Regions from separate parts of the Cytobacillus pseudoceanisediminis genome, predicted to be linked through region 3. Evidence: predicted binding sites of a transcription regulator. Region 3 holds the regulator's gene; each other region holds the start of a gene.

Region 1 (11,291 bases), 930 kb from region 3:
AATACAACCTCAGCATTTTCTATCAGGACATGATCTTTTCCATCATATCCAATTACATATTTCCCCTTTAGCCTGGTCTTCATTGATTTTCCCCTTTCTCCCCAATATCAGATTCTTTATCATGATCCATACCATCCCCATAGGTTCGTGTGTGACCCCAAAAATATTTCGTTTGCTTCATGTATTTTTCAAGCCCTGCACGCTTAATTGTTGAGTTAGCTTCTTCATTTGCTTCTGCCAAAACTGATCTTTCATCAACGGAGCAGACTGCTCTGTCTTTCATAAGGACCCTGCCATCTACGATAACATGCCCCACATCAGTTGCATAAGCTTGATGGACGAGCCGGTGAATATGCATAAACTCAGGTGTTAAGTGCGGCTGATGCATATTGACAGTTATAACATCCGCCTTTTTCCCCGCTTCAAGAGAGCCCAATTCATCATCCCATCCAATACATTTTGCAGCATCAATCGTAACCATCTCCAGAAGTTTTCCAGGAGGTAAGCAATATTCATCTCTATGAGCTGCCTGATGTATAAATTGTGTTTTTCTCATGGCTTGAAACATGTCAAAGCTAGTGGATGGTGAAGTGCCATCTGTTGATATAGCAACTGTTGTTCCCAGCTCGATCAATTCTATCATCGGTGTGCGGGCATGAATTTGAGAGAATCCAGGAGAGGCACTGACATTTGTTCCGGTTTCAGCTAATATTTTCGCTTCATCAAAGGATATCCCACGGCAATGCTGAAGATGAACATCAGGACCTAAAAGAGCATTCTCCCAATCTTTTACTGCTAAGTGAATCATGCCTCCAAAAGCATCAGAATGGATTCTTGTATTATATTTTCTGGCAATTCCTCTGACTTTCTTTGCTTGGTATAAATCATGCTCTGTTAAATGATGAAGTTTCGCAGGTGAAGTTGGGCCAGATGGTTCAACTGATGTAACAATTACGAAAGGAGTAATAAATGCTCTTGTCCGATCTTGATTGGCATGGTTTAAAGCTTCAATTACTGCTTCAGCACCATTTAACACTTCCTCGTAGGTGACTTCTTTAGTAATTCTTTGACCGTCTATCCACCTGCTGAATGAATGAGGCCATGGCGGATTGCAGGGACCAGTGCAAACAACCTCCCTGACACCAGTTTCTGCATAGGCTCTTGCATGATTGATGGCAAAAACCGGGTCATCCGACCTTGGCATTGAGCCAAGAACAGATACACCTGTTGTTATGCCCGCCTTCAGGCGCTCAAGTGCAGAAAGCTTTCCTTCAAAATACCAGAATTCGTCTGTTACAAAATGCTTATACGTATTCGTCATAATTGGCATCCAAAAATCCAAGCTTTCCATTGCAATTGTCTTAAACATCGAATGGCCGCCATGTCCATGTACATCTATTAATCCAGGCAGGATACAATGATGGCTGCAATCTATCACTTCTTTTGCCTCATACTTTTCCAATAGTTTCTCACTCATATCCACATCCAGGATCCTGCTTCCATTTATGGCAACAGCTCCATCGGTGATTATCCGCCTGTTTTGATCCATAGTAATGACAGTTCCATGAATCAGGAGTAAATCAATCATTTCCTTCTCCCTCACTTCTTTTAACTTAAAGTATAGGAAAAAAGAAAACACTTAACTTTCAGAATTATTACTTATTTTTAAAGTATTTCTACCTATTTTTTATTTTTTCCTTCCTATAAAGTTAAGCTTCTATTTCACCTTCCTTAATAATTCTTCTAATAATACAATTGCATGATTATTTACTGTATCTTTTGCAGCATATAGTAATGTTAGTTTTTGCTTCTTTGATATCTCGTACAGTTCTTCCATCTTGTGAATCTTGTCTGTCTGTGTGCGCAGTTCAATGAGATACTTTTCCCGAAATATACCGAAAAGTTCAGGTTTATGATTAAAAGATTTTCTAAGCTCGCTGCTTGGTGCAACCTCTTTCTCCCAGGCTGATAAATGTGCATCTTCTTTTTTAATTCCCCTCGGCCACAGCCGATCCACTAATACCCGGTATCCATCAGCCTCTTCATACGGATCGTATACTCTTTTTATAGTAATTTCAGCCATTTCTTCACCACCAGATTATTTTCGCGTTTCTATCTCACTTGTCATTTGCTATAATTTATACAAATACAAATTATACAAAATTTTCTAATTCAATTAAATGTGAGGTGCAAGGAATTTGACAGGTACTATTGCTGTAGTGATGACTTTCTCTATTCCCATCATCGCCATCCTGACTTTTCATACACAAAGACTGGCAAAAATTAAACACAATATGATAAAAGATGAAATCACCCTGGAAAAGCTGAAGCAGGAAAACTTTCTGCTTGAAACAGAAAAAATGAAGCTCGAGCTTGAGCAAATGAAAATTGAAGGTCCTAAGGATCATACAAAAATCATATAAGAAAAAATCCCCATCTTTAGCAGAAGGGGATTTTGGTTTATATACGATCAATAATTTTTCTGGCAGTTTCTGCCCCATTTTCGATGCAATCTGGAATTCCTACACCATAATAGGAGCAGCCTGCAAGCCATATTCCAGGGTATTCCTGGTCCAGCCTGTTTTCAAGTGCAGCTACTGTCTGCGGATGGGATATCAAATAGTTTGGCATTTTTTCAGTCCATTTCGTCACTTCACTGGCAGCGGGAACAGATGTAATGCCAAGGCTTTTTTCAATATCGGCCAAAGCCGTCTGCAGCAAATCTTCATCGTTCATTTCCTTTAGAGATGCAAAGGCCGGATGGCTGCTTTTATAAAATAATCTAACAAGCAGATTACCGCTTTCTGAGGTATGCTCCCATTTACGGCTTGTCCATGTACAGGCATTGCAGGTCAATTCATCCGTATTTGCAGTGATGAAGCCTGTCCCGTCTTCAGGCAGCTCGCTGTCTGGAATATCATAAGCAAGATAGATAGAGATTAAGGAACTGTTCTTCAAAAGTTCGAATTCCGCCTTCAGCTCCTCATGATCGAACAGCGCTGCAGCGGCATTATGCGGAATGCTCAGCACCACATGATCGGCCTCCAGGGTTTCGCCATTCGAGAAATCGACTATATATTTACGATCACTTTTCTCTATTTTAACTGCCTTCGTGTTTTTAAATATTTCTGATTCATCCAATTTCTCCTCATAAGCATCTATTAATCCATCCAGACCTTTTTTAAAGGAGAGGAACTTCTTTCCCCTCCGCTCTGGAACACCTTTTTATTTTCTTCAAAACCTTTAATGATGCTGCCGTATTTTTCTTTATAATCAAACACCTGCGGAAGAGTCGAAGCAATGGTTAAGTCACTGAGATTTCCGGAATATACACCTGAAAGAACAGGCGCAATTTGCTTTTCCACCAGTTCTTTTCCGAAAAAATGCTCCAGGAAATCGCCGATGGAATCGTTTTTTGTAAATCTATCATTTTTCGTATAAAAATCTTTCAGGGCTTCAACCTTTCCTTCTGCTGAAACAAGAGCAGATTTGGCAAGAGATTCAACACTGGCCGGTATCCCAAACACAGAATCTGCCGGTATCAGCTTCAGCTCACCATCACTGTATATATAAGACCGCCCCGCAGCATTGTAGACAACGTCTTCCTCCAGCCCCAGCTCCTGGATAAAGTTCATCGCATTCGCTTTACGGGCAACAATCGAATCAGCTCCCGCTTCTATTACAAATCCGCCTTCCCTGACAGTGCGGATTTTCCCGCCAAGCTGTTCTGCTGATTCTGCCAGTACAAGCCTTATATCCTGATCATTTTCTTTTTTCCACTTATTCAGTTCATACATAGCGGACAATCCTGTTACACCGCCGCCTATGACCAATACTGTTTTCACTCGTATGCACCTCAGTTTACATCCAATTCATATATAAAGTGTACCATAACATGAAGTGATGAAAGAATGTGATGGTTTGTACAAATGATGAATTTATTTTTTCAAAAAAGGAAAAAACGGAGAACACATCTCTCCGTTTCATTATTACCTGAACCAATTCGCCTGTTCATCCATATGCAAAAAAGGAATGTCCGTATCAACTTCACCAGTGATTCTATTCATTTCAATATCCTGTCCATCGAGCCAATGCCCAAAATCAAAAATACTCGGCTCTCTGTCGCCGCCGAGCGCAAACCAGGCCTTCATCTCCCCCGGCAAATAGGCGGATGTATGAATCGTCCCGGCCCAGCTTCCATAAAGATCCGAGAAAACGCCTTTATCGCTATCATTCAAGAGGCGGAAAGCATCATGTGCATCTAATCGCTCACCCTGATGGCTTTTCATGACATCCAGCCTGCGCAGGCTGTCAGCTAGATGGTTGCGATTTTCATCCTTCATGATTTCAAAATGGTTTGTGCAGGCAGTTGTCTGACGGACCTGTACACCTCTCGGAGATGTTTCCACTGCATAAGTCTCTCCGCTTGTATCATGCACCACATATGTAAAGGAATGACGGTGCGGTATTTCCTTTAGCATCTCAACCGCTTCTTCCACATTTGCACATGCCTCCAAAATCAGGCGGCCGATCATACAGCAGATAAAGCCATCAGCAGGCTTTTTCCGATTCATAAAATTATATCCAATCGCAAGTCCTTTTTCGTTCATGCCATCCATCCGCCCGGTCACCCTCTGGCTGGGGCCAATCATCGCATATCCCTGATCTGTTGGCTGATAAAAAGTATAGCGCCCCTCATAGGTTTTCGGATGGTAATCATAATTGCGGATCAGGTAATCAGCCCCTGTAAGGATGGAACAGCCCGAGCGGACATAATCGAGGCGATAGCCGCCAAACTCCTGCATAACCCGCTCCATCGGCCATTGCAATGCTTCCCGTATCCCAAGCAGTTCATCCCAAATACCAGGGGCAAACCTTGTAATCGCTTTTTTCACTTCTGCTTCATTTATTGAAAATCGCGGCTTTCTTACCTTCCATTGATCCTCCCGATTTTTCACAGAAAGAGAATCCTTTATAAGTTCTCCCTGCATGAAACCAAAATCAAAGTGGGTTCCACGGAATTGAATTATATCACTGTAAATCTTTTTCAAGATAAATCCCTCTTCTATTCGTTTCTTTTATTAAGAATAAATGAAGCCTGCATGAAATTCCAGCAGATGGCTTTTAGATATTAATTCACTTCAAGTACCGGACTGCTGCTAGACCGAAATAATACTAACACACGGTGGACAGGGATAATTGATTACGGTGAAAAACCGGATTCATCTAAAATTCTTTCAGTTTAATGCTATAATACCTCATACTTTTCGGAATTCCTTTTATGGCTAATATTCCGTTATAAATTAAGGATCTTACTCTATACTCTGCAAAGCCATCACCAATTGGCTCATCCAGATGCCCAATCACTTCACCAATTAATCTGGCTGATTTTATAAAACCTTTGTTGCTTTTATGCAGCTTTTTGGCTGACTCGATGATAGATTCATCAAAATAACTCTCTGGTACACTATGTATTTCATTATCTTCCCATATACGCAATACTTCCCTTGTTTTGGAGAGGGACTGCCAATCAGATACAAACCTACTTTTTCTTCTGCAGATAAAGGGCTTCCTAAGTGTTTTTCCAGCATCATCTTCAGCTTCTCAGGAGCTGCTTCGCCTGAGTGCCTTAAAATGGATTGATGCTTTTTCGCAGGGAAAAGCTCCTTATATGACTGAGCAGTATTAATAACATGCACATTATTTTCTTTGTTTCTTAATAAGTGAAGGAAATACCGTAAACCAGTTTGTTCATCTGCATTGTCAGCTGTCCAGATAACGATCGGTTTTCCCGCTGGAATAGAATCTATCTCTTCAAGTGCTTTAGCTACTTTTCTTTCATATCTCATTTCCAGGTAATCTTCATGCATATTAATGTGATCCATCAGCCATTCTAATCGCTTTTTCTGCCCTCTTCTTCATGCAGCTTCCAGAGAGGTCCGTTACTAAAAAAATCAGGATAGCCAATGACCTTATTTTCTTTACTAAGCCCAACCTTTAAAGCGCCTGCCGGTGATTCTCCGCACACAATATGGTATGTTTCATATTCCCGCTCCAATTTTCTTTCTTGAGAATAAAAGAGTATCCTTTTTTGAATATCATTTAGCAGTTCGAGTATCTCTTCCTGGGAATCAACACTGTTATTCAATAAGTGAACCCGAAGCAATATGTGGAATAAATAGCTCTTCGCTCCCCTCTCCGGGAGTTTCTCAATCGCTTCCCGTAATTCGTCCATCATCATGATCACCCTTTGTAAATGAAATTGAAACCTACCTTTTCTACGAATAAACTTAATGGTAGTTTCATAAAAAGCTGATTTGTTTACAAAAGGAGTTTAGATCGCTTAAGATTAAATCGTACACGATTAAAAGTAGGAGGTATCCTAATGACAACGGTTTATGATTTTGAAGTCAAAAAAACAACTGGTGAATTGAAATCTTTGAAAGAATATGAAGGCAAGCCTCTGATTATTGTAAACACAGCCAGCAAATGCGGATTAACACCCCAATTCAAAGGACTGCAGGAGCTTTATGAAAAGTATAAAGACAGCGGCGTTGAAATTCTTGGGTTTCCTTGTGATCAGTTCAATAACCAGGAATTCGATAATATTGAGGAAACAACTGAGTTCTGCCAGCTTAATTATGGTGTATCCTTTCCGATCTTCGCTAAAATTGATGTAAATGGTGACAATACGGATCCATTATTTGCTTATCTAAAAGAACAGAAAAAGGGAATTCTGTCTAAAAACATTAAGTGGAACTTTACTAAATTTCTTGTGGACCGGAATGGCCAGGTTGTAGAACGGTATGCACCTACAACTGAACCAGGAAAAATCGAGGATGATTTGACGAAATTATTGTAATGCTAGAGATTAGAATCAGGTGATTATGTGAAAGACTTTTTTACACTGGACAAACAGCTATGCTTTGCTGTTTATGAAACAGCAGGCGAATTTACAAAACTGTATACAAGTGCCCTTCAGCCATTTGGCTTAACCTATCCCCAATATCTGGTACTTCTGGCACTTTGGGAAAAGGATGGCGTGACAGCAAAGGAGCTTGGAGAAAGACTAAATCTTGGCACGGGGACACTCACACCTATGATCTCCAGAATGATTTCTAATGGCTGGCTTCGAAAAGAGCGTTCCAAAGCTGATGAACGCAAGGTGTATATCTTCCTCGAGGAAAAAGCACGCAAAGAAAAAGAGGTTATCACCCAAAATGTCGGAGAGGCCATTCAGGCTTGCAGCATTCAGCTGGAAGAATATGAAGAGCTTATGGAGCTTCTCGGAAAACTTAAATTTAAGTTAAGGAGCAGAGTACTTCGCTGATGCGGAGTACTCTTTTCACAGTTCCGTGTTTAATCCCTGCAAAAAAAGCCATATTAAGGGATAGATAATCGGAAGGGAGCATACGTCATGGAGTTTTTACCAAGAGAGCAAATTATCAGTGCATTGCAGGAGCCATTTCAGTCATATTTAGACAAATATGAAATCGATGATATTGGTATTTTCGAGGAAGAAGGCCAGGATCATCATTGCTATATAGGATACACGGTGAAAAAGGCAGGGAAAACTTATCACGTACATAGTCCATTCATTAAAGATGGTAATGGCGGATTAACTCCTGCAGAAAATGAGTGGACAATTGAATCGGATGAACCAGATAGCATTGACCGAAGAGGCTTCAATAATGTAGATCAAGCACTTCAGGAATTATAAAAATTGTCCTGATTTTCACTTTTTGACTTTTGAGCTATATTAAATTTAGAATATTTTGTCTATAATGGAATTGTATTAGGAAGGAGTGAAAGGGATGGCTGTTAATGCCTATCTTAATTTCGAGGGAAATACACGTGAAGCAATTGAATTTTATGTAAAGGCTTTTGAACTGGAAATGCCTGAGATTTCAACTTTTGGTGAATCACCGCAAAATCCTGAATATCCTCTTCCAGAGGAAGCAAAGAATTTGGTCATGCATTCAAGCCTTAACATATGCGGCAGTAATGTTATGTTTTCAGATACTTTTCCCGGTATGCCATTTACAGTAGGAAATAACATTAATCTCGCAGTTGTCATTAATGACCTGGATAAGCTGAGAAAGTATTTTAACAATCTGCAGGCAGGCGGCACAGTAACAATGGAGCTGCAGGAAACTTTCTGGAGCAAGAGCTTTGGCCAGTTAACAGATAAATTTGGTGTAAACTGGATGTTCAGCCACGAAAGTGAATAAGATACATAGACAAAAATGGAGGCATGAGGCCTCCATTTTTATTATTCATCCAGCAAATGATGAAGCATCCTTTTCTTATCATCAAAGAATTGTTTCATGATGCGGTAATGATTCGTTTCCTCCAGCTTCTTTTCTGAAATGCCTTCCTCGCTGAATTCATATATCGCTGCCTCCGGATAGGCCATAATGATCGGAGAATGTGTAGCGATAATAAATTGTGAGTGTTCCCTGACCAAATCATGAATTCTTGTCAGCATGGACATTTGCCGCAAAGGAGAAAGTGCTGCCTCCGGCTCGTCCAGGATGTAAATCCCATTGCCGCGAAACCGGTGAAGAAACGTAGAGAAAAACGCTTCTCCATGAGATTGCTCATGTAAAGAACGGCCTCCAAAGGAGTCGATTACTTTTGGTGCGCCACCTTCCCGATCCATTTCCTCAATATTAGAAGCGACATTATAGAAACTCTCTGCCCTTAGAAAAAAACCATCAGACGGCCTATCTATGCCTTTTATCACCTTGAGATAATCTCCCAGCACAGAATGCGAATCGAAGGTTGAAAAGTTAAAATTGAAAGATCCGCCTTCTGCATTAAATCCTAGTGCAACCGCTACTGCCTCGAGCAGTGTCGACTTTCCCATTCCATTCTCTCCAATCAGAAAGGTTACTTTCGGGTGGAAAGGCACCTCATCCATGGTTTTCAAGCTGGGAAGGTTGAAGGGATACTGATTGAAGGAAGGAATTTCTTCTCTTTTAAGGCTAATACCTCTTACATAATGTGAACTTAATAGATCCATAAAAATACCTCATATATTTTATAGTCAGCTATTTGCCATCAGGGCTGAAGCCAGCCTTGGATACACCTAATTGAATGGGTGCATCTTGAAATTCCCGGTCCAGCATTTTAAGAACCACTTTATATGCAGATGGACTATACCATTTCTCCAAACCAAGCTCATCAAAGATCTTGCGGATTCCAAGTCTCTCAGTCCTGCGTCCGCCGCTTCCATCCCCCATCCAAAAATCGTCAATTGTAACTCGATTTGCAATAGACTTAAGTTTTGCAGGAAATTCTCTTGAACAAGGCAGTAACGGGGCTATTGTTGCTTGAGTTATAATTCCTGCATCTTTTATGTCTTTTAGTGCAGCCATTCTTGCCGGGATGGGAGGGGCCGCTGGTGCAAATGCCTTTCTGACTTCTTCTTTGTCTGTCTCGATTGTCATGGAGATTCTGATACTATCTCCGAATTGCTGAAATAAATCAATATCCCGCTTCACCATAGGAGAACGGGTTTGTACATGTAAAAAGTCAGGCTGATTTTTAAGCATAACTTCCAATAAACTTCTTGTCAGTTTTGAGGCATATTCAATCGGCTGGTAAGGGTCTGTGGAAGAGGACATAAATAAAGCAACTTTTCCCCTCTTTTTAGCTTTAACCAATTCTTTCTCCAAAAGTTCGGCCGCATTTGATTTTATATCAATCCACGCACCCCATTCCTCTTCACGAAAAATGGAAACAGGAAGCTCCCTAACGTAGCAATATTTGCAGCCAAAGGCACAGCCCGCATAGGGGTTCAATGAATGAGTAAAGTTGTCAATTGCACCTTTGGCAGGTGTTAAGATACTTTTTGATATGATTTCTTCAAGATGTATATTCAGGATAATCACCAAATCGAATGTATGTTCTGTCTTAAAAATAACACCGTGATTTCCTGAAGTCAACAATAAAGCACTAACTGCTTAAATAAAAAATGCCTGCCCCACTAATGGGGCCAGGCTTTGCAAAATTACAGCCAACGCTCTAATTGTTCATTTCTCTATATTAAGTTCCGCAAAATGTTCGATATGGCATGCCGGATGGCTCTGGCAGCTTGCAGTATTCTTCCTGTTCTATTGTATAGGCATAAGGATCCTTCAGTGCTGCAAGAAGCTTTTTCATCACGCTGTAATCCCCTTTGGTAACAGCTGCTTCAAGAGCTTCTTCAACTCTGTGATTCCGGGGGATGACGGATGGGTTGCTCTTCCTCATTAATTCATTCACTGCTTCTTTCGATTCCTTTTGCCTGTTCAGCCTTTCCTGCCATTGTCCATGCCAGTTTGCAAATTCTTGATCATCAAATATCGAAGTTTCCTCAGGCTTGTCTAATGTTAATAAACGGAAGGTGTTTGTATAATCTGCTCCAGACTTCTGCATCATCTTTAGAAGGCTGGTAAATAGGGCTTCATCTTGTGCTTCTTCATTAAAAAATCCGAGTTTTGCCCTCATCCCTGCAAGCCAATGGTTTTGATAAATTTTATTGTATTCCGAAATTGCATCCTGGGCTATATTTACAGCATCTTCCTCATTTTCATGCAGCAGGGGCAAGAGGGTTTCAGCAAACCTTGCCAGATTCCATCCGCCTATATAAGGCTGATTTCCATAGGCATACCGGCCTTCTCTGTCAATGGAACTAAATACGGTTGCCAAGTCATACTTATCCATAAAGGCGCACGGACCATAATCGATGGTTTCTCCGCTAATTGTCATATTGTCGGTGTTCATGACTCCATGGATAAAACCTGTTAGCTGCCATTTCGCAATGAGTGCAGCCTGACGTTTGATCACTTTCTGCAAGAGTGTCTTGTAAGGATTTTCATCGCCTTTAATTTCTGGGTAGTGGCGCTGAATCGTGTAATCTGCCAGTGTTTTAAGCTCATCAGCCGGCCTCCAATTTGCCGCATATTGAAAAGTGCCCACCCGTATATGGCTATCAGCCACTCTTGTCAGTACAGCACCTGGAAGCTCAGTTTCCCGGATAATCGCTTCACCTGTTGTTACAACTGCCAGACTGCGGGTAGTGGGAATTCCCAGAGCATACATGGCTTCGCTGATAATGAATTCTCGGAGCATCGGGCCTAGAGCCGCCCGCCCATCTCCCCCGCGTGAAAACGGAGTTCTGCCGGAGCCCTTCAGCTGAATGTCCACCCGTTTATCCTCAGGAGTTATCTGCTCGCCGATCAGCATGGCCCGGCCATCTCCAAGCATATTAAAGTGTCCAAACTGATGCCCTGCATAAGCCTGAG
Region 2 (9,185 bases), 700 kb from region 3:
AGCAGCTAGGCTATTTTCTAGCTCTTTAATAAGGTCATTTTGATCTGTTTCTTCAGGAGTATTAAAATCAAAGTCTTTTGTTAAACGAAAAAACTTTTCAGGATCGTCTGGAGAGATATTATTAATGAACTCATTCGTTAATGCACTCTCAGTAAACATGGGGAGGTCACATGTGCCTTTGTTCTTTTTTGCAATGCAGACATAATGCTTTGATTTTCTTGCTTTTTTATAATAACCAGAGAGGGAAGATCCACAACGAGCACATTTTAACACACCAGAAAAATGGAATGGCGATGTTGCTTTCTTTCCATCGGTAGCTCGAATTATTCTCATATTTTGAGCTGCCTCGAAAACTTCGAGATCAATAATAGGTGTATGAGTAATATCTTCAGATACAATGGCGTCCATCTTCGAATTGTTGGCCCATCTAAGCTTTCCAGCGTATACAGGATTTTCGATCATTCTGCCAATAGTTCTAATGTCTTTACTAATTCCAAATTGATTTAGGTATAAGGTAATTGACCTCATACCCTTTCCAGAAGTGTACATACGAAAGATTTCTTTTACAAATCTTGCTTCCTCTGGATTAACCTCTAACAAACCATCTTTTAAATTGTAACCAAAGGGAGCTTTACCACCATTTCTTTCCCCCATATTTGCCTTCTTGGTCATATTTATTACAACTCGTTCTGAAATGGTTTCTCTTTCCCATTGTGCAATAGCAGCAACTAGTGTAATTAAGAATCTACCCATCGCTGTGGTCGTGTCAAAAGGTTCAGTCACTGATCTAATTGCAATTTTATTTGCATCAAACAATTGCAGCAGCTTATCCAAATCACTTACTGAACGAACCAATCTATCAAGCTTGTAAAATACTACTACATCAAACTTTCGATCTTTTACATCTTTGATTAGTCTTTGCATGGCTGGGCGATTTAAGTTTTTAGCACTATATCCTTCTTCGGTATATATATCATAAACGTCCCAGCTTTGTGATTTGATAAAGTTAATTATATTTTCTTTCTGAGAATCGATACTATATCCTTCTCTAAATTGTTCATCTGTTGAAACACGGGCATAAACTGCAGCTTTCATTTTTTCACCACACATCTCTTTTCATTCTTTTCTGTATTTGCATTAATCTTTCTATACAGAGCTCTGGTGTTACTTTAAATAAACTTGTCATCTGGTCTATAACATAAGGATCCTCCAGGTCTATAAAATGAATCATGTGGTGGGGAATTGCTGCATATCTGGTAAAATGGTAAGAATCTCTTTCCTGGAGTTCCTTGAATGCTTTTGGCATCATTAGCTGATTTCCAGCATGCCTTAAAATGTGACTAAGCTCATGGAAAAACATTTCACGCTGTATTGACGGTAACACTCTGTTATCAACCGTAATTCCTCTATATCGGCCAACGATTTCATAAAAAGATGATCGAGGCTTTCTGTGAATGTATATATCGCATTTTCTTGCGATAACTTCCTCTTTAATATGTTCTGGCTTCACGATTCCTAATCGGCTATAAAAATCTGTAACCCAATCTTCAAGTGCTGTGGTGGGATAAAGGCGGGTTGTTGCTTGCATAATATGCCTCCTTTTGACATTATTATACAAACATACGTTCCCTTCTGCAATATGATTTAAAACCTAGTGTATTGGATATTATTATTTCTTATGTGATATAGGCTCATTTTTTATAAAACTAAAGCACCTATCCAGTTCTTGGTTTAGGTGCTTACTTATCTTCTTTATTCCTCTGTTTAGCCTTATGTGCAACCCATTCAAAGTGATTGCGGATATCCTCCACATCTTCAGGAGTAAGCTTTTTCCATTCTTCTATGTCAAAAAACCCAATCTGTTCAATGCCGTATTCCTTAACTAGCCTGGTTATTTCTGCAAGGGAGTCAAATGTTTCATCTAAATCAGAACCTTTTGAAATACTAGATCTACCAAGTAAGTAATCAACAGATACTTCAAAAAAGTCGGCTAATTTTTCTAATGTTTCAGTATCAGGACTCCGATTTCCATTTTCATATCCGGATATTGATACATGAGTAACATTTATCTTATCAGCCAATTGCCTTTGCGTAAGTTTTTTCTCTGCTCTTAATTTTTTTAAACGGGCACCTAACACATGTCTTCACCTCTCATGTAATTATAATTTAACTAATCGTTAAACGGAATAGGTAGGATACTGAAATACATAAATTTAACTAAATGTGAAATATTTTGTTGACTTTAACTTACGGTTAAATTAATATGTATTTAACAACAAGTTAAATGAGAGGTGAGTTAATGAATCTCGACAATTTAAGGAAACTAAGAGAACACAAAAATATTTCATGTAAATCAATGGCTGAAAAGTTGGATGTGTCGTTTCAATATTATTGGATGATTGAAAATGGCAAGCGTGGTCTCTCATATGAAATGGCTATTAGAATAGCCAAGATCTTAGGAACAACTCCGGATAAAATTTTTTATCCACCAATTTAACTGCAGGTTAAATTAAGAAGCGCAAATCTAATGTAGCAATAACGGACAATCAAAACCACATAAACATTATTAAGGAGGCGATTTTCCATGATCAAAGTTCCAGCTGATAAATTGGCCCAGGCGGTAAACAAATATTTATTGCCTGGACTGCTCAGGAGTCTTTCTGATCAGCAAAAGGAAGCCAGAAGTGAGAAGGTGGCCAATTCAAAATGAGCAGCCAAACACTTTACCCTGGTGAACAAAAGCGTTTGAGAAACGGCGTAACGCAAAGGGTCTATAAGCTTTCACGTAATAAAGATGAATCATCGAAACTCTTTTCAGCACTTTACCGGGATATAAAACACAGATATAACGTCAGCAGCTACAAAGAGCTTACCCGGGATGAAATGTTGTCAGTTATCAACTTCATTGAAAATTGGAAGCCTAGGAAGATTTCTTAATTAAATATTAGCAAGATTTTCCTTTGAAAAGTATTCCATTTTGGAATATAAGGAGGTGATCAATTACATATGAAATTCGGCGCGATATTAAAGGCGTGTCGGACACGGGCTGGATTCAGCCAGGAAGAATTAGCAGAAAAACTATTTATCAATCAGTCTGACATCTCAAAATACGAATCTGATAGAAAAGAACCAACAATGTCGCTGTTTCAAGCATGGATGACAAACACTCAATCTCCAGAAGTAGCTGTTGCATTTATGTATGGACTGGACGGGATTAATTTAATTCAGCAACTAATGCCGATAATTGGAGGATGGATAGCATGGTTTTAACTAAGAAACAGAAATTAGATCAATTGATCAGCAAGCTAAAAAGCCAAGGTGTAAAAATTGATTGGGCTGCTAAATTCAAAATCTCTAAGGAGGGTTAATTAGTGGATCTAGGTTATGTCTTTGCAATGATTCTTGGAACTCAGCTTGTGTTTATCATGGGTATTCTGATTGGGGATTTTACTGCTACAGAAAGGCGCGTGAAAAAGTGAGCGAAAGGAGAGAGAAGTATTTCGAAATGGGATTGCAAGCAAAATCTTTGGCTGAACTTCATAAGCAATACCCGAAGCAATTCACTGCAGAAAATGTTCTTACCAGTTTGTTAGAAGTCTATGAAGAGATAGGATTTAAAACATTAAACAAAAAGAAAAAAGCAGCAAGCTCACCACAGCTCACTGCAAGATAGGGAAACAAAAAAGTTGATTAATTTCATATTAGCATATGGCTAATACTCTCAGCAAGAATCTGACTTGCTGAACATCTTATTAAATTTTATGCAAAGGATGGACAAGTTATGCTCTTTTCAGTTGATTTTTCTATCCAAGTGAATGAGAACTTTCAAACAGTGCACTGGGCATTCATTCCTGCAGAAAGTGTCTCTGAATGTAGGGAAGTGGCTCAGGAAATTAAAGATAGTCTTCCTGAAAGTAAAAATCATCATGTTCACATTTTTATTGAACATTGATGCGATCATTTAACGATCATTCAAGTGTGGTACTTCCAAACTGGCTGCTCGAAATAGAGCAATTGCTCCCCGAGCATCTTTTTTTAGACCAAGTGCGGAAATATTTAACTCGCTATCCAGATTACAAGTTATTAAAAATTAAAGATGGTTTTGCTGTTTGCGAAAGACTAAAGGGAGGATAAGAAAATGGCTAAATTTAGAATGATCCACACAGACTTTTGGGATGATCCTAAAGTAGTTGAGGAAATGACAGCAGAAGATAAATACTTTTTCCTTTACCTGCTGACTAACTCTAATACTACTCAAATTGGAATCTACCAAATTACAAAAAAACAAATGGCATTTGACATGGGGTATTCCCCAGAAAGCGTCAATGCCCTTCTAGATCGGTTTATTAATCACCATAAATTGGTCCTCTATAACGCTGAGACAAGGGAAATTGCTATCAAAAATTGGGGGCGCTACAACTTCAATCGAGGAGGAAAGCCAGTACTCGATTGTGTGAGGGCTGAACTTAAAAATGTGAAGGATATTTCCCTTATCTCATTTGTAGGTGAACGAATCGAGAAGGAAGAGATCAAATTCATTTACGATTCGTTCACGATACGTACTGAAAAAAATGGTAAAAAAGTGAAACCTTATTAGATCAAGGTTTTTACGATACGTCCACGATAAGTGGACAAGAAAAAGAAGAAGAAGAAGAAAAAGAAGAAGAAAAAGAAAAAGAAGCAGCTAATAGAGCAACGCTCATTAATCAATTTATTTCTCTAAGAGGCCATGGGTTTGCCCACTCTCCGAAAGATGAGGATGCTGCTGCTGAAATTCTCTCGACCGTTCCTCTGGATGAAGCTCTTTCACTACTTAAGCAAAGGTTTGACACCTTTGAGCCTAAACATCATCGAGATCGTATTAACAGCCTCGGCTACTGTGTTGGATATATACTCGATAAATTCATGGAAAATCAAGGTGAAGGGGATGCGAATAATGAGAAACGATCAAAGGTTTACAAGCATGGATCAGGTTTTGGCAGACCTGCACCAAAAAATGCAGAACAGGCCATCAGAGAAGCAGAAGCAGCAAGAAGAGCATGGGGCGGATAATTATAATTGCACAGTTTGTAAAGACACTGAATTTATTCTTTACAAGAATGAAGATGGCTATGATGTTGCCAGGCCGTGTGATTGCCGAGAAAGAAACGCATGGAAAAGGCGATTTAAAAACTCTATGATTCCGGATGAATTTACGAATGCAAATTTTGAAAATTACCAGCGTCTATCACAGGAACAAGAAGCTATGTATCAATCAACCTTTGATTATCTTAAGCTTTTTGAAATTGAAACTGACACAGAAGGACGTAAAAAGAAGAACATTCCGTCTTGGAATTTCGGTTTTGTAGCTGTTTTTGGTGAACAAAGACTAAAGGAATTGCCATCTTCTGAAAGGCCTGCGGTTAAACAAAAACATAATAACTACGGGATTGGTAAAACGCATTTACAAGTTTCTTTGGCTAAGAGGCTAATCAAAGACGGGTTCAACGTTGTGATCGTTTCTGATGTTATGTTCATGGAACAATTGATGCAAGCAAAAATGATGAGTGATGAAGGTGAATCTTATAACCAATTGCTGAGAAACGTTCTAAATGCAGACGTTCTTATCTGGGATGACATTGGAAAAGTGAACTGGACAGAACCAAGAGAAAGAATGTATTACACCATCATCAATGAGCGATATAGATCTCAGAAGCCAATTGTGTTTAATTCAAACGAAGATCGAGGAAGCCTTGCCGAAAAGATAGGCTATGCAGCTGCAAGCAGACTTATAGGTCAAGCAGATGAATTTTTGTTAGAAACTGAAGGTACTGACTGGCGATTGAAGAAGGGAGCAAAAAAGCATGTGTAATTTATGCAATGGCACACACGTTATTCATGAGGTGGGCAGTTTTTCAATTGTTTATCATAACTGCCCCAACTGTGGACCAGCACCGGCTCAGGATAAAAGGTTTGAGGAGTTTTGCCAAAGAATCTCCATGAGAAAAGCAGAACTTGAAGGCGCAAGACTTGTGAAAGAAGTGAGTTGATGGGTTTTCGGAAGGAATCTCTTCTAAGGGACGCCAGGAGGAAAACAGTGATTGTTCTTGAAGAGTTGGACTTTATTTGGGATGATGCTGAGCTCGTTGTACTCAAGGATTTATGGGATAGAGAATTTAGCATTACTTGGATTGGAAATTATTTTGAAAGAGATCCAGATGAAGTCTTGCTTGCTCTCATTCACCTTGCTCGACAAGATCTCATAGACAGACGGAAAACAGGCTTAAAAGGAGAGTAAACCATCAACAAAATCTGTAGTGAGGTAACTCAATGGGAAAAAATAGCCAGTGTTCATGTTGTGGAAAATCATTTTTGGTGACAACTGATGAAGTTTTATATTGTTCGGTTGAATGCCAAGAAAATCACAGCATTTTTAAGATAAGTGAAAGGGATGTAAAGTGGGTGTGCTGACATGGATTTATCAAAGGCTACTAATCAGCAACTTTATGATATTGCAAAAGATGAATACGCCAGAATGAAAGATCGTTATGCTGCAGCTAGGGAGCTCCAGTCAAGAAATGAGGAGGCAGGTGTATCAGATGGCAAACAAAATTAAACAGAAAAGACGTTTGGGAAAATCACTTGCCCGTCGTCGTAAGGAAAGATTAGCCAGAGCTTGGAGAAATTTATTTGTATCTGCTGGTGTGCTGAAAGGATAAACAAAATTTGTATTAAGTTTCCTAATAACAGGAGGTTCGTAATGAGAGAAATCAAATATCGTGGCTTAGAGGTTTTAACTGGCGATTGGGTGCATGGTAGCCATGTAAAAACAGGTGCCGGAATGCATTATATCCTCCCGCAAAATTTAATCGGTGGTTCCGTTCAATATCATGTTGATAAAGAAACGGTAGGGCAATATATCGGCCTAAAAGACAAGAACGGCAAAGAGGTTGTTGATGCTGATGTTGTAAAGTGGACTCGAATTTCATATACGGATTGCAGTAGAAACGAAATCCATGAAACAGTTGAAATAGTTGGTCGGATTTATTGGCATGAAACGATGTGGGCAGTTAAGGCAGCCAATGGAGCAGGATATTTATTAATGCCATACTACCTTGAAACTGATGAATTTGAAGTAATCGGTAATATACACGAAAATCCTGAGCTGTTAGAGGTGTGAAGCAATTAGATCTATTCTCCTTCGCCCTGGAAGATCAAATCATCGATCTAAAGCAGGGCGAGGAGATGGAGTTCTTCAGAGGAAAAGAACGTCTGCTGGTCCGGAAGCATGAGAAGTACAAGGACGTTTGTTTTTATCAGGGGTCAGATTTCTCTGGATATGCCCTCCACATTGATAAAAAAGGTATATCTGGTGGATTAGATATCTTTGTAGCAAGCATTGAACGGTGGCTGGATGGCCAGAGCTGGAGGGAAACAAAAGAGTAAAGGAGGTTCCTAGATGGATGCAAAAGATAGAATTCCTCCAGAAGAACAAAAGCAATATGTATTGCTGAAGAACACCTCACCTCATTATGAAAAGCAATATGGATGGAAGCCAGGTATTGTTTTAAAACGGATTTCTAAATGGTACGGCAGTAATGGTTTGGGCAGACATTTAAAGCAGACATACTTTGTTCCTGCTGATTCTGACAATATCTATGGTCATATTGCGTGGAATGATCACGTTGAGGAAATTACGGGTCAACTTAAATTGGATATTTGATTAACAAAATAAGTATTGTGTTGCGAGTAAGGGCTGAAAGGCTGTAGGAGAAATTGATTTGCCCTTACTCTAAAAAACACGAACCTATATAGGATTGAGCAAAGGTCAGAAATATGGAGTCTGAAGTGGAAGAGCCCTTGCTCACATAGGTATGATGCCGGGCTAAATTGCTTTATGCATTCTTGACAAAAAGAAGCCGCAGGCTCGCGGCAAGATTCTAGGGTATTGGAATGTGTGCCCTGTATTATATGCCAATAATTCAAAAAGGGTGCGAGCAAGGTCCGGAATCTTATGGGGTTAAAGAATGGGGTTGTGTCCTTGCTCGGTATAAATAAACTTTCCATTTAATTGCAGAAGTATACATTTGACATAAACTACGAAGTAAAAAAGACGAGTTTCCCCGTCTAATTCTTTAGTTTATCAAGCTTGTCCGAGATAGATTTAAGAATAATATTCTTCTCCTGTTGTATCTTTAGAATTTTAATTAGGAACCAAACAATAAACAAAATAGGGGCTATGGATAATAAAAGTGGAAGGATTGTCACAAGAGTAGCAGTCATTAAGTATAATTCTCCTAATGTTTTTGGATAATTATACCACATGGAGTAGTAGGGCTGTTCAAATAAATATAAATAAATACTTAATGGTGCGGGGCTTTTGGAAAATAGAATAAGCAATCAGTTTCATTTACCTTTTTTCTCAGCTCTAAAAGTCAAAATAACAGCTAAGAACCATAAAGCTGCCAAAATACTTGGAACTCCAAGTGATACGAAATATATATTTGTTAAAGTGTATTGATCAATCCAATTGAGCATGATATCACCTCTGAAGATACGAGTAAGGGCAGAAACTTTTTCAATGTGGAAAACATGAAAGGGTGCCCCTACTCTGATGTACAGCTTGCCCATTATTTTTGGAAATATACGTATAGGCTGCGAGCAAGGTCCGGAATCTTAAGTGGGTTGATCTATGCCAGTTGGCCTTGCTCGGTATAAATAAAATTTCCATTTAATTACAGATATATACATTTGACCTATATTGCGAAATAAAAAAGAGGCATTAGCCCCCTAATAAACTGGATAAAACACCACTAAGTTCAAATAACTTTGTTGAAACTCTAGAAAATCCAATAGTAAGACAATAGCCTATGTAAACAAGACTAAAAGCAATTATAGCTAGTAGTGCTAGTAATGTAACTTTGAATTTTTTCTCAAATTGATTATCCACTTTATCCCTCCAAGGTTCCTAACTATCAACATTGTATTATATAGACAAACTTTTGGATAGCAGGAATAAGGTGAGGGGTTTTAAGTCGCAGTTCGATAAAGATCTGAAATAAAAAATTCCCCTAGTTAAAGGGGAAATCCGTAGGTAGACACGAATTGGAAGTTCTTACTTCATCACTATATGCCCAGGAAGTTTATGTGTGATAAAGAAAAAGAAAACAAAATGATAGAAGTGTATCCATTTTTGAAAGGTTCAA
Region 3 (11,291 bases):
AAAGATATGGATTGGAAGGATATACCCGAAGCGTTTATAAACGCAGGAAAAATGTCTGCGATGGTTGTCTTTATTATAGCCGGGGCAAATTTATTCGGATGGTTATTAACGGCTGAACAAATTCCGCAGCAGCTTGCACAGCTTGTCATGAACGCAACAGAAAATAAATATTTGATACTATTTATCTTCAATATTATTTTCTTTATTGCAGGGTGCTTCCTGAACGCATCAGCAGCGATTACAATCCTAACGCCATTGCTTCTCCCGATTGCTCTCGGAGCAGGCATTGACCCGGTTTTCTTTGGATTAATCATGGTTGTTAACTTATCAATCGGTTTAATTACACCTCCAGTTGGATTGGATTTGTTTATAGTGAAGGGAATAGCTGAAGTTTCCTATGATAAATTAATAAAGGCTGTAATTCCTTTTATTGCTGTAATGGTTTTTGATTTATTTATTATTACTTATTTCCCTGCTATATCAATGTTTTTAACAACCCTATAAATATTTAAAAGCATCGGCTAGCCGATGCTTTTACTTGTTCCCAGCCTCTTAACCGGAAGCTTCCAATTATATGTGTAAGATAAAACCCGTAAAGCTGTAATAATAATGAACAAAGTGTAAAGTTCAAATGGTGCTGAGGCGATTCCGAGTCCGACTCCAAAACCGCAAAGGATAGCCCAGACCGCATAGATTTCAGACCGCAATACAAGCGGTTTTCTTCTTGCAAGAAGGTCACGGATGATGCCCCCTCCGCTTCCAGTCAATACAGCAGCCACAATTACGGCGCTTAAAGGATGGTTCATTTCCGTTGCGTACAGTGCTCCTTGGATGGCAAAGGCGGATAACCCGATTGCGTCAGTGAAATTGCCCCATCTTTGCCAGTGTTTGAGCAGGTTGTTCGGGAACAGCATTACTGCTGTGATGGATAAAAGGGCAATCTGAAAAAATAAACCCTGTTCCCAAAGGGCAGAGACAGGAACACCGATTAGCAGGTTTCGGATCGCTCCGCCGCCAAAAGCGGTGACAATCCCAAGGATATATACACCTAAAATATCATATTCTTCTTCCATCGCCACAATTGCACCGCTGACAGCGAAAGCAACAGTGCCGATCATACTTAAAACTTCCCATGTCATATGCCATTTCTCCTCTTGATGCAGATCTATAAATCTATTTAAGTTTAAGTTATTTAAAAACGTAAATTCTTTCCAAACAATATGATTTTAACACGGAAAAAAGAAATACAACCATTTTTTTTATCATTTCAAATGGACGGTGCAAAGGCCTGTGATTAGCGGTAAAAATTAGTATTTGAATATGATTTTTGTTATGATGTTATCAATTAAAATAAGCATATGAAAGAGGGATGCTGGTTGGAACGTAAGCCAGATTATGAAAAAGTCATTCTTGTCGGCTGCCATACTGATGAAGATGACCAGCGGTTTGAATATTCAATGGAAGAATTGGAATCGCTGACTGAAACGGCAAACGGAAAAGTTTTAGCTTCGATTACTCAAAAAAGGGAACGAGTTCATCCGTCTACATATATAGGAAAGGGGAAAGTGGAGGAACTGGCTGCACTTCAGGAAGAAATGGAAGCAGATATTATCATTTTTAACGATGAGCTCTCACCAAGCCAGGTGCGCAACTTATCAGCAGATTTGGATGCCAGGATCATTGACCGCACACAGCTGATTTTAGATATCTTTGCGCAGAGGGCGCGCTCTAAAGAAGGGAAGCTGCAGGTCGAATTGGCACAGCTGCAGTATCTGCTGCCGCGCCTGTCAGGCCAGGGTGTTCAGCTTTCAAGACTTGGAGCGGGAATCGGCACAAGGGGACCAGGTGAGACCAAGCTTGAATCAGATCGCAGGCATATCCGCCGCCGTATTGATGATATTAAAACCCAGCTTTCCGTCATTGTGCAGCACCGTGACAGGTATCGTGAACGAAGGAAGAAAAACAAAGCATTTCAAATTGCACTTGTCGGCTACACAAATGCAGGTAAATCCACCATTTTTAACAGGCTGTCTGAGGCGGAATCCTATGAAGAGAACCAGTTGTTTGCCACACTTGATCCGATGACCCGCAAACTGATTTTGCCAAGCGGATTTATTACACTTGTGACAGACACGGTCGGTTTTATTCAGGATTTGCCGACTACTCTTATTGCAGCCTTCCGTTCCACTCTGGAAGAAGTTAATGAAGCAGATCTTCTTCTTCATGTGGTCGATATGTCCAACCCGGATTATTACCAGCATGAGCAGACAGTCAATAAACTGATAGAAGATTTGGAAAATGATAAAATACCGCAGCTGACGGTATATAATAAAAGAGATTTAAAGCATCCTGATTTTGTCCCGACTGCCAGAACAGAAACGATTCAGATCAGTGCCTTTGAAGAAGATGACCGCAATGAGCTGAAACGGAAAATCGAGCAGATGATTCTGGGAATGATGAAGCATTACCATGTGGAGGTGCCGTCAACAGAAGGAAAGCTGCTGTCGCAGCTCAAGAACGAAACCATCCTGCGGGAATTGACTTTCAACGAAGACAAAGAACTTTATGTTTGCAAGGGCTATTACCTCGAAGACCATCAGATTTCAGGGCCTTTAATGAAATATACCGTATAGTTAGGAGAACATCATGTTTCAACAGTTATCACAAGGGGAAAAGCTCCAGCCGATTGTAAAAGAAGTGGAGCAGCAAATTTCAGAGGTATTAAAGAGCATTGATGAGCGGATTGATGAGAATCAATTCCGTGTTTTAAAGAGCTTTCAAAATTTCAAAGTCAGCGATTCGCATTTCAATCCTTCAACCGGCTATGGTTATGATGATATCGGCCGGGATACGCTTGAGGGAATATATGCAGAAGTTTTCGGCGGGGAAGCAGGATTGGTCCGCCCGCAGATAATATCAGGCACGCATGCCATTTCCATTGCACTCTTTGGTGTACTGCGGCCAGGTGATGAATTGCTGTATATCACCGGCAAGCCATATGACACACTGGAAGAAATTGTTGGGATTCGGGGAACAGGTAACGGTTCGCTGAGAGAGTTCGGCATTGGATACAATAGCATCCCGCTGAACGAAGATGGAAGCATCGACTATCCTGCCGTTGAAAAAGCAATCAGGCCGAACACGAAAATGATTGGTATCCAGCGTTCCAAAGGATATGCGACAAGACCTTCTTTTACAATTGAACAAATTGAAGAAATGATCCAGTTTGTAAAAGAAGTTAAGCCGGATACGATTGTGTTTGTTGACAATTGCTATGGTGAGTTTGTTGAAGACCGTGAGCCTTGCCATGTTGGGGCAGACTTGATGGCCGGGTCGCTCATCAAGAACCCTGGCGGCGGGATTGCAAAGACGGGCGGTTATATTGTCGGGAAGAAGGAATGGGTGGAAGTCTGCTCCTACCGAATGACTTCACCGGGAATTGGTGCAGAAGCGGGTGCGTCCCTTTACAGCCTTCAGGAAATGTATCAGGGCTTTTTCCTGGCTCCCCATGTTGTCGGCCAGGCGCTGAAAGGGGCTGTTTTTACAGCAGCGCTTCTTGAACGGCTTGGCATGAACTCCAACCCAAAGTGGGACAGTAATAGAACTGATTTAATCCAATCTGTTCAATTTGATGATAAAGAAAAAATGGTGGCGTTTTGCCAGGCAATTCAATTTGCATCTCCTGTTAATTCACATGTAACTGCCTATCCTGCTTATATGCCTGGATATGAAGACGATGTAATCATGGCAGCTGGGACTTTTATTCAGGGTGCAAGCATTGAACTGACCGCTGATGGTCCTATCAGGCCGCCTTATGTTGCTTATGTTCAGGGCGGGCTGACTTATTCACATGTGAAAATGGCTGTATGCATCGCGCTGGACCAATTGCTGGAAAAAGGTTTAGTCCAAATAAATTAGGTGAATATTAAAAAGGACAGCTACATAGTTAGTTGTCCTTTTCTGTTGCTTTACAGAGAATTATATGAAAATATGAAAGGCAAAAATTTTTTGAAAAAATCATGTTATAAAAGCTAACATATAGTTGACAGATTATCTGACATTACATATAATAATCTCAAGAAGTAATTGAAAAGGGGAGAAATAGTTGACTGGAAGCGAAATTCGACGTTCCATGCCGCTTTTCCCGATTGGTACTGTCATGCAACTGACTGACCTGACCGCCAGGCAGATTCGCTACTATGAAGAGCACCAATTAATTTCTCCAGCTAGAACTGACGGAAATAGAAGGCTTTTTCCTTAAACGACATCGATGTCCTTTTGGAAATCAAAGATTTGATTGATCAAGGCGTGAACATGGCTGGGATCAAGCAGCTATTTTTCGTGAAAGAACAGCAAGCGATAACTGAAAACTTGAATAAGCAGGCAGAAAAAGCGAGACGCGATCTATCAGATGAAGAAATCCGGAAACTTCTTCGCAAGGAAATTGTGCAGGCAGGCCGGTTTAATCGCTCATCATTGAGGCAAGGCAACATGCACCGCTTTTTCCATTAAAAACGCCGTTTTTAAGCTCGTTGATATTGTCTTGGATTTCTGAGAGAAACATTAACAGAGCAAAAAATAAATCACTCATGTAATTTTTTAAGGGAGGAACTACCAGTGGCAAAGTTTACTAAAGAAGACATTAAGCGTATTGCAGAAGAGGAAAATGTAAAATTCGTCCGTTTACAGTTTACGGATATTCTTGGAACAATCAAGAACGTAGAAATTCCGATCAGCCAGCTTGAAAAAGCGCTTGATAACAAAATGATGTTTGACGGATCTTCAATCGAAGGTTTCGTGCGTATTGAAGAATCAGACATGAATCTATATCCAGACCTTGATACATGGGTGGTATTCCCTTGGACAGCAGAAAAAGGAAAAGTTGCACGTCTGATCTGTGATATTTACAATCCGGATGGAACTCCCTTCCTTGGCGATCCGCGCAGCAACTTAAAACGTATTTTGGCAGAGATGGAAGAGTTAGGATACTCTGATTTCAACTTAGGGCCTGAGCCGGAATTCTTCCTATTCAAGCTTGACCAGGCTGGAGAGCCAACTCTTGAACTGAACGATAATGGCGGATACTTCGATCTTGCGCCAACTGACCTTGGTGAAAACTGCCGCCGCGATATCGTGCTTGAGCTTGAAGAAATGGGCTTTGAAATTGAAGCTTCCCACCATGAGGTTGCACCTGGACAGCACGAAATCGACTTCAAATATGCGGATGCATTAACAGCTTGTGACCAGATCCAGACATTCAAGCTTGTTGTTAAAACAATTGCCCGCAAGCACGGCCTGCACGCGACATTCATGCCAAAACCGCTGTTCGGTGTTAACGGATCAGGTATGCACTGTAATGTTTCATTATTTAAGGATGGCAAAAATGCATTCTTCAACGAAACAAGCGATCTTCAATTAAGTGAAGATGCTCGCCACTTTATCGCAGGTATCATTAACCATGCGACAGCATTTACTGCTGTAACAAACCCAATCGTTAACTCTTATAAGCGCTTGGTTCCTGGTTATGAAGCACCTTGCTATGTTGCATGGTCTGCTCAAAACCGTTCACCGCTTATCCGTATCCCGGCTTCACGCGGTGTAAGCACACGTGTTGAAGTTCGCAGCGTTGACCCTGCTGCTAACCCATATCTTGCTATGGCTGTACTTCTAAAAGCTGGTCTTGACGGAATCAAGAACAAATTGACTCCACCGGCACCTGTAGACCGCAACATCTATGTAATGAACAAGCAGGAACGTGAAGAAGAAGGCATCAAGGATCTTCCGGCTACATTGGCTGCTGCCCTTGATGAGCTTAAGAAGGATGAAGTCATCGTATCCGCACTAGGCGACCATATCTTCGAACACTTCATTGAAGCGAAAGAAATTGAGTGGGATATGTTCCGTACGCAAGTGCATCCATGGGAGCGCGAGCAGTACCTGAGCATGTATTAAAAAGTAAACCCTTGACACCATTGGTGTTGAGGGGTCTTTGTTTTCGGGTAAATTATTTAAAAAATTACCACAAGAACCTTAGTTCATAGTAAGAAAAAAATACAACAATCAAGCCTATCGATGTAATTCCGTAACCTTTTTTAATTCTATAATCGGTTCCAGGAATCTTAGTTATTAAGTAATAAATTGGAATTACAAGTAATATGGGAAGAAAAACCCTTGCATTAGCTGAGAGGTTTTCAAATCTTGAAATTATCGTACCAATAATCAAAAGAGGAATAAAAGTTAGCAAATAGGCAAGTGACACTCTTATCACACCTTTTTCTGAATTATACCAAATTTCCAAAATTAAGGGCATCAATTATTAAAGTAACATGGATTCCTAAAATGATGTAAAAAGAAACCAAATTTATACCTTCCCAAAAATAATCGTAATTTTCAGGCAACATTATGAGTAGTTTTATAACAGTGTGGAATGGAAGAAGCTACGAGTAGTAATCAAGAAGCGTGATAACTATGAATGCCAGGAATGTAAACGGAAGGGGCGCTTAAGCATTGAAACAAATGAATACAGTGAGAGTGGTAAGGGCAGGAAGATCCAGTTGCTTGTTCACCATATCAAGGAGCTCGAGCTTCATCCAGACTTAGCGTTTGGTGAAGATAACATGGATACTGTTTGTGTCGATTGCCATAACAAATAACATGGCCCAGACTTCAAAAATATGAAGCCAAACAAATGGCAGCATGATGAAATTTTAAGTATCGATTTTTTAAATTATGTGAACAAATAGTATTAAATAATTCCAATGAAAGGTGACTTAAATGAATCTTGAAAGATGGATTATATTGGGGGTATTAATACTAAGTATCATGTGCCTCAAGCTTCTAGTGCCGAGAGACAAGGTTAGAGAAGCGTGGGTTATCTTTTTATTTCTGCAGGTCATTACATGGCCAGCCGGTTTAATAGCAGTAGAAATGGGTTGGATTGAATATCCGATTCAATTGTACCCTAAGGCAAATTTATATAATAGGACTAGTTTTTCCTTTGAGTTCTTCCTATTCCCGGTAGTCGCCATTATTTTTAGTTTGTATTTTCCAAGGAAGAAAAAAGGGTTTGGCTCACTATTGTATTATGTTTTCTTTGCTGGATTTTTTACCTTCTTAGAGGCTGTATTAGAATCTAAAACCAAACTGGTTGAGTACCACGAATGGAAATGGTATTGGACACTAGTAACAGTAATGATTTCTCTATATATAAATGATAAATTTTATCGATGGTTTTCTAAAAGATTAATTTTGGTGGACTTAAAATGACCAGAGAAGTCCTGATTTTAATATGTTCGTAGATTTTATCATTGTACTTGTTGTTAAGATACATCCCAACCGAAAGTAAAAGGTTAGCTTGGATAACCTTTATACTTGTTCAAGCAATAGCATGGATACATGAATATATACAATTGGTATTTGGATTAGTTGAGTTTCCGTATAGAGAATTTAATAAAGCGACAAATATGAGCTTTTCATTGCATTATATTGTTTATCCTACAATTGCGGTGTTTTTTATACTTTTTTATCCAAAAGAAAAAGGGACAAGAAGAACATTTTTGTACTACTTACTATTTTCAATGGGGATAACAACTTACTCCTATCTTCTCGAAAAATTTAGTTCATTGTATCACTATATTCACTGGAACTGGTTCTTTGGATTAATTACCAACATGATTCTTCTTTATGTTGTAAAGATATATATATTTTGGTTTAAAAAAGGTCTGGTGTAACGAGTTGAAATATCTAGGTTCCCCCCGAGAAATATTAAGAGTAAGGATTCTGTGTTAGACGACTAATTTAACCAAGGCAGGGGGCGTAAATTAAGAATAAGAATTAAGAGCTCAGGCGATAAAGGCGTGGCAACAAATCATTTACTTAAAATAAACGCCAGTACAGTGCCCCATATGAAAATCACTAAATAGAATAACCTTTGCAATAGACCGGCGTGCATAGGGATGAAAATTATTAACATATTGAGTGTGACTATGACTAGTAATGTAACTAAACAGTATTGAGTCCAGCGTTTTCCAATTTCTAAAGATTTTGCGTATAGCCAAAGACCGGGCAAAACAGTTATCATGTCAAGTTGAGCTGCTATTGAATGCCAAAATAGATTTATATCTGCTGGTATAAAGCCAGTCACAATATTCCCTAAAGCTAAGATAAGAATAAATATGGTTGCTAGCCGGTTTAGTCCTGTTTTCAAGGGTTTGTGAAAGATATAAAACACCAATGCTGCACTTATATAAAAAAATCCTTTGGGCCTTTGCTTATTCCTTTTTTATCTTAGTTTCACTATACTTAATTGCCCATTGGTTCAGCAGAAGGAGCAGTTTTGAAAAAATAGTTAAAGAGGATTTCTAACGGCAAGGATTAGTATTTATGTTTCGTACGCAGGTACATCCCTTGGAGCAACGAACACTACATGAGCAATTACTTTAAAAATTCGAAAACACTCTGTTTGCATGAGCAGGGGTTTTTACATAGCTAAAATACAAAAACCCCGTTTCTAAGTGAACGAGGTTTTAACTAATTTGTATTTCCCTGCATCTCTCTATTCTTTATGTCTGATCTTTAGGAAATCGAGACATGTCAGCAGTGCATCTCCTCCAAATCCTGCAATTACCGCAAGGAGCACTACCTTTAAGGCAGAGTCAGGATCTGAAGATACGACCAAAAAAACAGCCGCTAAAGCCCCCATGATTACTTCTTCAAAGACCCCCAGATAGATGAATTTTTTTGTCCTTCTGGGTTTTACCATTTTGCCTTCTTTCCGAATATGTCCAACGACACCGACCAGCCCACCAATCAACAAAGCGAAGGTAATGTTCAAAAACATTTTTTCTTCACACTCCTAAAGTCGAGATTTTGGACAAGCGACCTTAGGTTGATTCTCGGTGTATTACCATTATATAGAAAGTGGCTATAAAATAATATGCATAAAAATACCGAATTTTCTGAATAATAAAATAGTCATACATGACTGCAACTTAGTACCAACAGAAAAGGTATCAGTTACTTTCGTATGATTTCGCTAATAGCATCAGGTAATAGGAACTGATAACCTTCTTAAAATTGGAAAAATAAAAAGCAGGCAGTGGCTGCCTGCTTTTTATCATTCTATTAATGCATATGGCGGTATACACCTATAACTTTGCCAAGGATGGAAACATTTCGAAGGATGATAGGTTCCATTGTAGAGTTTTCCGGCTGAAGCCGGATATAGTCTTTTTCTTTAAAGAATCTTTTGACAGTTGCTTCATCTTCCTCTGTCATGGCAACCACGATATCTCCATTATTAGCAGTGCTCTGCTGTTTGACGATGACATAGTCGCCATCAAGGATTCCGGCTTCAATCATACTTTCCCCCATGATTTCAAGCATGAATACATGCTCATCAGCTGGTGCCATTCTTTCTGGAAGAGGGAAGTATTCTTCAACATTTTCAATGGCTGTTATCGGCTGCCCTGCAGTTACTTTACCGACGATCGGAACATTGACTGCACTGACCTTAGGGATGTGAGAAGACTCGTCCAGATCTAAAATTTCAATGGCGCGCGGTTTAGTAGGATCTCTGCGGATCAGCCCTTTGCTTTCAAGACGGGCGAGATGGCCGTGAACTGTTGAGCTTGAAGCCAGGCCGACTGCTTCCCCGATTTCCCTTACAGAAGGCGGATAGCCTCTCAATTTAACTTCCTCTTTAATAAACTCTAATATATCTTGCTGCCTTTTTGATAATTTCACCATCTTTACGCACCTCGTATGTTTTTGTTGTCTCAATTATAGCATCAATTACCATATGATACAAACATAAGTTCGAATTTTTATTGACACAAAACAAATGTTCGGTCTATAATAAAAACATCAAATGCGAACATACATTCTTTTAGAGGTGGTATATCATGCTGAAAAAATTGTGGAAATCATATTCTTATGCTATTATTCTCTTCGTTTTAAGCCTGACAGCATCGTTTATTATGCTCATTCAGATAGAGACACCTGATACGGAAAAGTTTATGAAAGTCACTGTTGCAGAAGGTGACTCTTTATGGGAAATTGCTGAGAGTTTTTCGGCTGAACATTCGCTGTCTACAGATCAATTTATTAATTGGGTCGAACAAAATAATGAGATAGCGGCAGGCAGGATTTTTCCGGGCGATGAAATTGTTATTCCAGTAAAAGCACTGGATGACGAGCCTTATAAAGAGCTTGCCAGTTCAGACTTTTACGAATAAGGAGAAGTTATGAAAGCAATTATTTACTGCAGGGTTAGTACAACAAAGGATACTCAGGAAACGTCCCTTTCAAGACAGGAAGAAGAGCTGGTGAATCTGGCGAAAAAGCATGATTTTGAAGTAGTCAAGGTGATACGCGAACAGGCCAGTGGATATGACCTTGAAAGAGACGGTATATTGGAGCTTTTAGACTTAATTAAAGAAAAGGATATCAAGGTTGTCCTCATTCAGGATGAAACCAGGCTGGGGCGGGGTAATGCAAAGATAGCGATACTCCATTGCATCCTAAAGGAAGAAGTTCAGCTGTACAGCATTTCGAATAACGGCCAGCTCGAGCTTTCGGAATCAGATTCGATGGTGCTGAACATTGTTGGGATGGTAGAAGAATATCAGAGAAAGCTTCATAACATCAAAATTAGACGCGGCATGCAGCGGGCTGTTGATAAGGGATACCGCCCCGAGAAGAACTTAAGCAATCAGGGAACAAATGGCGGCAGGGAAAGAATAGAGGTGCCGATAGAGGAAATTGTCCGGCTAAGGAAAAACGAGTTAACATTTGCAGAGATTGCTGCAACACTCAGAGGCTTTGGCTATAATATCTCAAAAGCAACAGTCCACAGAAGGTATAAAGAGTATATGGAATCACTTGCTGAATAGAGCACTTTTCTTGTCAAAAGTGTTCTTTTTTAGTATGATGGCAGTTGAGTTTCAGTATTGTTCCATATCTGAAGCTATTGTATAATAAAAACTTCTATCAGAATATCCAAAGGTAAACTTTTGATATAAAGGAGCTTTAATATATGCTGCCAAAACAAAAACTTGCCCGAATTAATGAACTGGCAAAGAAGGCAAAGGAATCAGGTTTAACAGAAGCAGAAGCAAAAGAACAGACTTCTCTCCGTAAAGAGTATTTGGAGACTTTTCGCTCTGGCATGCTGAACACGCTTAAAGGTGTTACAATCGTTGACCCGAAAGGAAATGACGTAACTCCAAAAAAGCTAAAAGACTTCCAAAACAAAAACCGCCTTCACTAATATTATAATTGCAAGGGATACA

The links. Region 3 encodes LexA, which represses DNA repair genes until DNA is damaged. Its sites were predicted from a motif close to CGAACATATGTTCG; they were not measured.
Region 1: a site for LexA is predicted at 9,902-9,915, ahead of M5V91_RS16155 (SPL family radical SAM protein). Genes of this name have one in related genera too.
Region 2: a site for LexA is predicted at 1,616-1,629, ahead of M5V91_RS14875 (ImmA/IrrE family metallo-endopeptidase). Genes of this name have one in related genera too.

Annotation. Positions count from the first base shown of each region.
Region 1 covers NZ_CP097349.1:2,997,394-3,008,684, forward strand. Annotated here, with positions in the region: gene M5V91_RS16085 (amidohydrolase family protein) at 1-83, opposite strand, end outside; gene M5V91_RS16090 (amidohydrolase family protein) at 80-1,588, opposite strand; gene M5V91_RS16095 (DUF488 domain-containing protein) at 1,718-2,083, opposite strand; gene M5V91_RS16100 (hypothetical protein) at 2,199-2,423, shown strand; partial or broken gene hemG (protoporphyrinogen oxidase) at 2,461-3,845, opposite strand; gene M5V91_RS16110 (C45 family autoproteolytic acyltransferase/hydrolase) at 3,990-5,051, opposite strand; gene M5V91_RS16115 (DUF3658 domain-containing protein) at 5,227-5,499, opposite strand; partial or broken gene M5V91_RS30530 (DUF1835 domain-containing protein) at 5,391-6,241, opposite strand; gene M5V91_RS16130 (glutathione peroxidase) at 6,386-6,862, shown strand; gene M5V91_RS16135 (MarR family winged helix-turn-helix transcriptional regulator) at 6,890-7,330, shown strand; gene M5V91_RS16140 (DUF5634 family protein) at 7,418-7,720, shown strand; gene M5V91_RS16145 (VOC family protein) at 7,815-8,231, shown strand; gene M5V91_RS16150 (AAA family ATPase) at 8,273-9,025, opposite strand; gene M5V91_RS16155 (SPL family radical SAM protein) at 9,054-9,896, opposite strand; gene M5V91_RS16160 (protein adenylyltransferase SelO) at 10,051-11,291, opposite strand, start outside.
Region 2 covers NZ_CP097349.1:2,764,902-2,774,086, reverse strand. Annotated here, with positions in the region: gene M5V91_RS14880 (recombinase family protein) at 1-1,095, opposite strand, end outside; gene M5V91_RS14875 (ImmA/IrrE family metallo-endopeptidase) at 1,100-1,588, opposite strand; gene M5V91_RS14870 (helix-turn-helix domain-containing protein) at 1,740-2,138, opposite strand; gene M5V91_RS14865 (helix-turn-helix domain-containing protein) at 2,300-2,497, shown strand; gene M5V91_RS14860 (hypothetical protein) at 2,585-2,710, shown strand; gene M5V91_RS14855 (ORF6C domain-containing protein) at 2,707-2,937, shown strand; gene M5V91_RS14850 (helix-turn-helix domain-containing protein) at 3,007-3,270, shown strand; gene M5V91_RS14845 (hypothetical protein) at 3,476-3,673, shown strand; partial or broken gene M5V91_RS14840 (replication protein) at 4,139-4,499, shown strand; gene M5V91_RS14835 (ATP-binding protein) at 4,937-5,851, shown strand; gene M5V91_RS14830 (hypothetical protein) at 6,077-6,277, shown strand; gene M5V91_RS14825 (hypothetical protein) at 6,452-6,595, shown strand; gene M5V91_RS14820 (DUF3983 domain-containing protein) at 6,579-6,698, shown strand; gene M5V91_RS14815 (YopX family protein) at 6,740-7,159, shown strand; gene M5V91_RS14810 (hypothetical protein) at 7,156-7,425, shown strand; gene M5V91_RS14805 (hypothetical protein) at 7,439-7,702, shown strand; gene M5V91_RS14800 (hypothetical protein) at 8,762-8,929, opposite strand.
Region 3 covers NZ_CP097349.1:2,066,807-2,078,097, reverse strand. Annotated here, with positions in the region: gene M5V91_RS11165 (TRAP transporter large permease subunit) at 1-504, shown strand, start outside; gene M5V91_RS11160 (trimeric intracellular cation channel family protein) at 522-1,139, opposite strand; gene hflX (GTPase HflX) at 1,377-2,633, shown strand; gene M5V91_RS11150 (methionine gamma-lyase family protein) at 2,647-3,918, shown strand; partial or broken gene M5V91_RS11145 (MerR family transcriptional regulator) at 4,106-4,512, shown strand; gene glnA (type I glutamate--ammonia ligase) at 4,618-5,952, shown strand; gene M5V91_RS11135 (HNH endonuclease) at 6,423-6,653, shown strand; gene M5V91_RS11130 (CBO0543 family protein) at 6,775-7,266, shown strand; gene M5V91_RS30440 (CBO0543 family protein) at 7,308-7,730, shown strand; gene M5V91_RS11125 (DUF4257 domain-containing protein) at 8,555-8,839, opposite strand; gene lexA (transcriptional repressor LexA) at 9,124-9,747, opposite strand; gene yneA (cell division suppressor protein YneA) at 9,903-10,235, shown strand; gene M5V91_RS11110 (YneB family resolvase-like protein) at 10,245-10,892, shown strand; gene M5V91_RS11105 (DUF896 domain-containing protein) at 11,036-11,269, shown strand.